DNA from 3 places in the Roseovarius sp. THAF8 genome. Region 3 is predicted to be linked to each of the others. Evidence: riboswitches for the same ligand, from Rfam matches in the RefSeq annotation. Region 3 holds a riboswitch; each other region holds the start of a gene.
What was found. Region 3 has a riboswitch for cobalamin ahead of nrdH (glutaredoxin-like protein NrdH). Riboswitches for the same ligand answer to the same signal wherever they lie in the genome.
Positions count from the first base shown of each region.

Region 1 (2,255 bases), 1.7 Mb from region 3:
TATCGACCGCGCCGCCATCCAGCGCGACGCTGCCCTTGTAGCTGATTTTCTGGCGTGTCTCTGTGGTGTCGCCCGACTGTGCGCCGGTGCCGTTGAAACGATCGGTCTGGATGTCTGCAAAAGACAGATCAAGGCGGTTTCTGAAACGACCGCCGAACGTGTCGAGCTGGGCGTAGATGGAGCCGAAGGTCTCGGCCGTATCGGACCCGGAAAAGTCATCAACGAGGATCTGTCCGGCAGGTGTAAGCGCGGTGTAGATCTGGCCGTCGGAGTCCGAGTCGCTTTTCACGTGCCGTAGCGTGCCGCCGAAGGTCAGGTTTTCGGTCGCGTAATAATGGACGTTGAGGTTGTAGGTCTCGTTGAGATCACCGTCATCCTCGCCATTCAGGCCCGACACGTCATAGCCGCCGGTCTCCCGGCGCGTCGCGGAAAAGCTCAGAGCAAGTTTTTCGGTGCGCTGCCGCAAGGCCAGGCTGACTTGCGTCGTCTCGTCGGTGCCGATCTCGAACCCGGCTTGCCCGCTGAAGCCCGGCTCGGTCGCGCGCTTGGTGGTGATCGAGATCACACCGCCGATGGCGTTCGAGCCGTAAAGTGAGGATTGCGGCCCGCGCAGGACCTCGATGCGCTCGATGTCGGCGCTGAGAAGACCGCTGAAATCGTACTCGCCCTGGCTGGGCGAGGCCACTTCCACGCCGTCGATGATGACCAGCGTGTGGTTGCCTTCGTGGCCGCGCATCCGGACCTGGGTCAGGCCGCCGGCGGGGCCGGTCCGCGAGACGGAAACACCGGGCAGCGAGCGGATGATGTCGACCGCATATCGTGACCCGCGATCCTCGATATCCTCTTCGGTCAGGACAGTACCGGCACGGCCGTAGGCGCTGCCTTCAATCGGGGTCAGACCGCCGGACACGAAGATCGTTCCGAGGTCATATGGCGTGTCCTGCGCAATGGCGGGCTGGGTGAAAAGGGCGGTGGATGCCGCAAGCGCGGCTTTGAATGAGCGTGACATGGCGTGTCCCTCCGGATCTCGCGTGACGCGATGGCTTTTGTTTGTGCCTTTGGAGGGGTGACTCCGCAGACGGTGATATCGTCACCGCTACGGAAAGTCCGTTGTCGAAACGCGCCCCGCGTTCGGACAGGGTGATCACCTCGGCAGGTCTCCTGACTTGCGGGTCAATGCTTGGCCGGGTCTTCCCATCATGCGCCGCATGACAGTGACATGGTCCGGCTTCGCTCTCCGCCTACAGTTGCGGGGGCAGTTGCGGATTGGACGCCAGACGCGTCGCACCGCATTCCCTATTATCCCGCCGGAAAACCGCCGGGAACCGAAGTGAGTCGATGGTTAATGGATGAAATGGTCTGAGAAAAGATAAAAATCGAAGGCTGGAAGGTTTCATCCGCAGCCGGGTGGTACACTGAAGCCCGGGCCCATTCACGTTTCACATGGCAAAGCCGTCGATCCCGAGCTTCTCATTCGGGTGGCGGACCGCTCAGCCTGATCGAAGAACCGGCACGGTCGTTTCCGCGTCGTCCGACACCGCCATGCTATGGACCATTGTCCGAAACCAAATGGCTCAGATCTAGAGAGGCTCCGGTCATGCCCACTGTGGTAACGTCGTGATCGGCGAAATCGGAATGTTCGTCGCGGGTGCTGGTGCCCCCCTGTCTCACCGTGGAGGCGGCCATACGGGCGGGTTCGTAGGAAACACCCTGACGGATTTGATTGAGCCGCGGTCTTGTCCATGACGCTTGGTCTAGATTAGGAAGGATTGAATGTGGACTTGCCCTGGAAAAGTGGAGAGCACCAACTGAGGAACCAGGAGGTGTTCTATGGGAAACGGAAACAGACCGACGCCGGAGTTCCGGCGTGAAGCGGTGCGGCTGGCGCTGACCAGCGGCCGGACGCGACGGGAGGTCGCGGAGGATCTGGGGATCGGGCTTTCGACACTGACGCGATGGCTCAGTCGCGAGCGGGACGCTGGTGGGCCGGTCGAGGCATCGGTCGATCTGCACGCGGAGCTGAAGCGGTTGCGACGCGAGAACGCGGTTCTGAAGCAGGAGCGCGACATCTTAAAAAAGGCCGCAGCCTTCTTCGCGAAAGACGCAAGTCGATGAGCTTCGCTTTCATAGAGGCGGAGAAGGCCAGCTTCCCGATCCGGCGAATGTGTCATGTTCTCGGTGTCAGCCAGAGCGGGTTCTTCGCTTGGCGGGACCGCCCTGCCTGTCATCGCCAGCAGCAGGACATGATCCATCTT
Region 1 covers NZ_CP045410.1:3,004,260-3,006,514, forward strand. Annotated here, with positions in the region: gene FIU85_RS14715 (TonB-dependent siderophore receptor) at 1-1,009, opposite strand, end outside; cobalamin riboswitch at 1,134-1,345, opposite strand; one part of gene FIU85_RS14720 (IS3 family transposase) at 1,831-2,083, shown strand; one part of gene FIU85_RS14720 (IS3 family transposase) at 2,083-2,255, shown strand, end outside.
Region 1: linked by a shared signal. The riboswitch ahead of FIU85_RS14715 (TonB-dependent siderophore receptor) and the one ahead of nrdH (glutaredoxin-like protein NrdH) in region 3 are both predicted to bind cobalamin.

Region 2 (2,255 bases), 1.7 Mb from region 3:
CCACGCTCTCGGGGCCGGCAAGGTCGGGCTTGGTCAGCAGGATGATATCGGCGCAGGAGATCTGGTCCTCGAACACTTCCGACAGCGGGGTTTCGTGGTCGATGCTGTCATCCGCCAGGCGCTGGGCGTCGACCCGGGCCACGTCGGGGGCAAAGCGGCCTGCCGCGACGGCCTCGGCATCGGCGAGGGCAATGACGCCGTCGACAGTGATCTTGGAGCGGATATCGGGCCAGTCGAACGCTTTGAGCAGGGGCTTGGGCAGCGCCAGACCGCTGGTTTCGATCAGGATGTGATCGGGGCGCGGGTCGAGCGCCATCAACGCCTCGATCGTGGGGATGAAATCGTCGGCCACGGTGCAGCAGATGCAGCCATTGGCCAGTTCCATGATGTTTTCCGCCGGGCAATCGGGGATGGCGCAGCTTTTCAGGATGTCGCCGTCGACGCCGACATCGCCGAATTCGTTGACCACCACGGCCAGACGGCGGCCGCCGGGGTTCTGCATCAGGTGGCGCACCAGCGTCGTCTTGCCGGAGCCCAGAAAGCCCGTGATGACAGTGACGGGAAGTTTCGCAAGATCGGTCATTGGTCAGCCTTTGCAGTCAGGGGTGGGATGCGCGCAACGCAGTTGCGCTTGAAATGTTCGGGGCGCTGGCGCCACGGGATCAGTCCGTCCTCGGTCTGTTGATAGAGGACCGCGCCTTGCAGCAGCATGTCGGGATGCGACGTTTCATCGAGATTTCCGTACAGATACGTCCAGCGTTCGCCGCCGCGCATGGCGGCGGTGCAGCCCGCGTCGCAGTTTTGCAGGCATTCGACCGGCGTCACGGTGACGCCATCGGGCAGCGTCCGCGCCGTGACCTCCTCATAGAGGCGCTGGCCGGGGCGGCGCTCGTCCTCTGGGATCTCCTGCCCCTTGCGGCACTTGACGCAGATCAGCAGCTCTATGGGCGTGCTCATGTATCCTCCAATATCGGGGGTGCGCGCGGGAGTGGCGGGTGGCCACGCATCCGAGCCCGGCACACCCCGTCCGGTCCGTCTTTTCCTTCTGGTTGGCAGGTCTCCCGGCTTGCGGTTTCGGGCTCTTTGGCCCACGGTTTCCGGCCTTCCCGGCATTGCGCCAGTGGCGGTGGAAACCTTCCCGGTTCACGGTCGCGGGGGCGGCTGTGCCTGGCGCGATGCGCTGCACATTCCCTTTTCACCTGTTTACACAGGCACCAACACGGTGCGACATGCTGCTAAAACCCACCTTGTGTCAAGGAGACGTCCCATGTCCGACCCGTCCGAAGCGGAAAAGACCGCCCGCCACAACGAGAAGATGAAGAAGATAAAGGCCGCGCGCGACCGCATGATGGTGGACAAGACCGAAGAGAAGGGCCTGATCATGGTTCATACCGGTCCGGGCAAGGGCAAGTCATCGTCAGGATTCGGAATGATTCTGCGGTGCATCGCGCACGGGATGCCCTGCGCGGTGGTGCAGTTCATCAAGGGCAACTGGGTGACCGGAGAGGCCGAGATGCTGCGCAACCGGTTCTCGGACGAATGCCGATTCTTCATTTCGGGCGAGGGGTTCACCTGGGAGACGCAGGACCGAGAACGCGATATCGCCGCCGCGCAGAATGGCTGGAACATCGCGAAAGAGCAGATTCGCGACCCTGAGATGAAGTTCGTGCTGCTGGACGAGATCAACATCGCGCTGCGCTATGACTATATCGACATCGACGAGGTCGTGGATTTCCTGTTGCACGAAAAACCTGCGATGACGCATGTGTGCCTGACGGGGCGCAATGCGAAACCCGAACTGATCGAGGCCGCCGACCTTGTGACCGAGATGAGCCTGGTGAAGCATCCGTTCCGGGACGGGATCAAGGCCCAGAAAGGCGTGGAGTTCTGATGTGGTCCCTCATGGCCAGCGGGGCGAAACCGCCGGGGCCGATGCCGTGTGACGGAGACCACCCATGCCCGCGATAATGATCCAGGGCACGGGGTCGAATGTCGGCAAGTCGATGCTGGTGGCGGGCCTGTGCCGGGCCGCGCGCCAGCGGGGCTTGAGCGTGGCACCGTTCAAGCCGCAGAACATGTCGAACAACGCCGCGGTGACGCCGGACGGTGGCGAGATCGGTCGTGCGCAGGCGCTTCAGGCGATGGCTTGCGGTGTGAATTTGCACACCGACATGAACCCGGTTTTGCTGAAGCCGGAAACGGATGTCGGCGCGCAGGTGATCGTGCAGGGCAAGCGCCTGACCACGGCGAAGGCG
Region 2 covers NZ_CP045410.1:2,988,030-2,990,284, forward strand. Annotated here, with positions in the region: gene cobW (cobalamin biosynthesis protein CobW) at 1-583, opposite strand, end outside; gene FIU85_RS14615 (DUF1636 domain-containing protein) at 580-957, opposite strand; cobalamin riboswitch at 1,034-1,234, opposite strand; gene cobO (cob(I)yrinic acid a,c-diamide adenosyltransferase) at 1,268-1,891, shown strand; gene FIU85_RS14625 (cobyric acid synthase) at 1,956-2,255, shown strand, end outside.
Region 2: linked by a shared signal. The riboswitch ahead of FIU85_RS14615 (DUF1636 domain-containing protein) and the one ahead of nrdH (glutaredoxin-like protein NrdH) in region 3 are both predicted to bind cobalamin.

Region 3 (2,255 bases):
CCGCCCGATGCTTTCCATGTTGTCTTCCAGCCGCAGCAGGAAGCACGACACGAACTCGCCCCGCGCCTTCTTGCCGGCATTCAGGAAGGTGGGCGTGGCGGGCTGGAACCGGCCCTCGATGATCTCGGTCATCAGTTGCAGCGCCAGCGTCTCGTCGCCGCGCGCCAGCGCCAGCGCGTTCATCACGACGCGGTCCTCGTACCGTTCCAGGTAACGCTGCCCGTCCCAGGTTTTCAGCGTGTAGGAGGTGTAATACTTGAACGCCCCCAGAAAGCTGGGGAAGCGGAACTTCTTTCCATAGGCCGCGTCCCAGATCCGGCGCTGGAAGTTCTTCGAGTACTGGTCCAGCACCTCGGGCTCGTAATAGCCTTCGTCGACAAGGTAGCCCAGCTTTTCGTCCAGCGAGTGGAAGAACACTGTGTTCTGGTTGACGTGCTGCAAAAAGAACTGCCGCGCCGCCATCCGGTCGGCCTCGAACTGGATGCGGCCCTGATCGTCGTAAAGGTTCAGCATCGCGTTCAGCGCGTGATAGTCGAGGTCGGCGGTCAGGCTGGCGTCAAGCATGTCTCTCTCCAGAATATGTCGAGCCCGGCGCGCACGCGGGCGATGTCGGTGTCGGTGCCGGCCAGTTCGAACCGATAGAGCACGGGCACGCTGCATTTGGCGGCGATCACGTCGCCGGCCATGGCGAAGGTCTTGCCGAAATTGCGATTGCCGCTGGCGATGACCCCGCGCAGCAGGGCGCGGGCGGCGGGATCATTCAGCAGGCGGATCACCTGCTTTGGGACTGCGCCCTTGCCATGCCCATCGGCATAGGTCGGGCAGATCAGAACGAAAGGCGCGGTGATCTGCGGGACAGGATCGCTCGCGACACGCGGCAGCCGCCGTGCCGGCAGGTCCAGCTTTTCGACGAAGCGCCGCGTGTTGCCGGACCCGCTCGAGAAATAGACCAGCCCCGCCATGCGCTCAGCAGAGCCGGCCGATCATGTCGGGACGGAACCCGGCCCAGTGATCGTCTCCGGCGACGACGACAGGCACCTGCCGGTAGCCCAGGTCCTGTACATGCTCCATCGCGGCGGTGTCCTCGGTCAGGTCGACGATGTCATAGGCGAGGCCACGGGCGTCCAGCGCTCGGGTCGTTGCGGTGCACTGCACGCAGGCAGGTTTGGAATAGACGGTGATGCTCATGGTGCTCTGTCCCTTGTTTTGGTTTGCGAATGGCGGGACAGGACACGGGAACAGCAGGCCACCAGGGCCCCTGACACGCGCCCGGGCCCTCCGCCCGCGGTCGTCGTTCACTGCGCCTTGGCAGGTCTCCTGGCTCGCGGCTCTTGCGCCTTGGTCCGCCTTCCCGGTGTTGCCTCACCAGTGGTTCCGGACCTTGGCTTGCCGCTTACAGTTGCGGGGGCAGCGCCGGTGTCGCACCGGCTTCCCTTTTCACCCACAACGTTGAGTCGCGGGCACCAAAGCAACACCATATTGGGTTCTGGCACACGAAACTGTCAATATATAGTTTGCCTTGCTGCAGCGATTTTTGTCCCATCGTGCAGGATGTCTGATTCACTTCAGCGAGTGTCGCAATTCTCATATTGCGCCGCCCGGCCTGTGATAATCGGGGAAGTTGCAAGGTGCCGCCTGCGGGCGGAGAATTGGGAAGCCGGTGAAATCCCGGCACTGCCCCCGCAACGGTAACGGTGTTGCAACGGGCGCGGTCACGACCACTGGGGAAGAGGAGCCCCGGGAAGGTTTCGCGCCACGAGGTCCCGCACAAGGGCCGCACCGGAGTCCGGAAACCAGCCTTGCAATGACGTCAAACCGCGGGTGGCGGTGCGGGCGCTGCTTCGGGTCCGGCTCCTCGCTTGCCGCACCTGCGGACCGCGCGTGCCGACCTCCTGCCCGAATTCGCCGCGGGGCGCGGCAGGAGGCCAAGGATGAACACCCAACCGATCAGCGATCTGCTGGCGCGGCGTCGGCCGGGCCATGCGCTGGAGCAGGCATTCTATACCGATGCGGACGTGTTCCGCGCGGACATGGAAAACATCTTCTACCGCGACTGGCTCTTTGCCGTGCCGGCCTGCGAACTGCCCAAGCCGGGCAGCTTCGTGACCCACCGCGTCGGCGACTATGGCGTCGTCATCGTGCGCAGCGCCGATGGCGAGATCCGCGCCTTCCACAATTCCTGCCGCCACCGCGGCTCGGTTCTGTGCAAGGTGGCCAAGGGCAACGCGCCCAAGCTGGTCTGCCCCTATCACCAA
Region 3 covers NZ_CP045410.1:1,268,687-1,270,941, forward strand. Annotated here, with positions in the region: gene nrdE (class 1b ribonucleoside-diphosphate reductase subunit alpha) at 1-564, opposite strand, end outside; gene nrdI (class Ib ribonucleoside-diphosphate reductase assembly flavoprotein NrdI) at 546-962, opposite strand; gene nrdH (glutaredoxin-like protein NrdH) at 967-1,188, opposite strand; cobalamin riboswitch at 1,290-1,483, opposite strand; cobalamin riboswitch at 1,610-1,817, shown strand; gene FIU85_RS06150 (aromatic ring-hydroxylating dioxygenase subunit alpha) at 1,932-2,255, shown strand, end outside.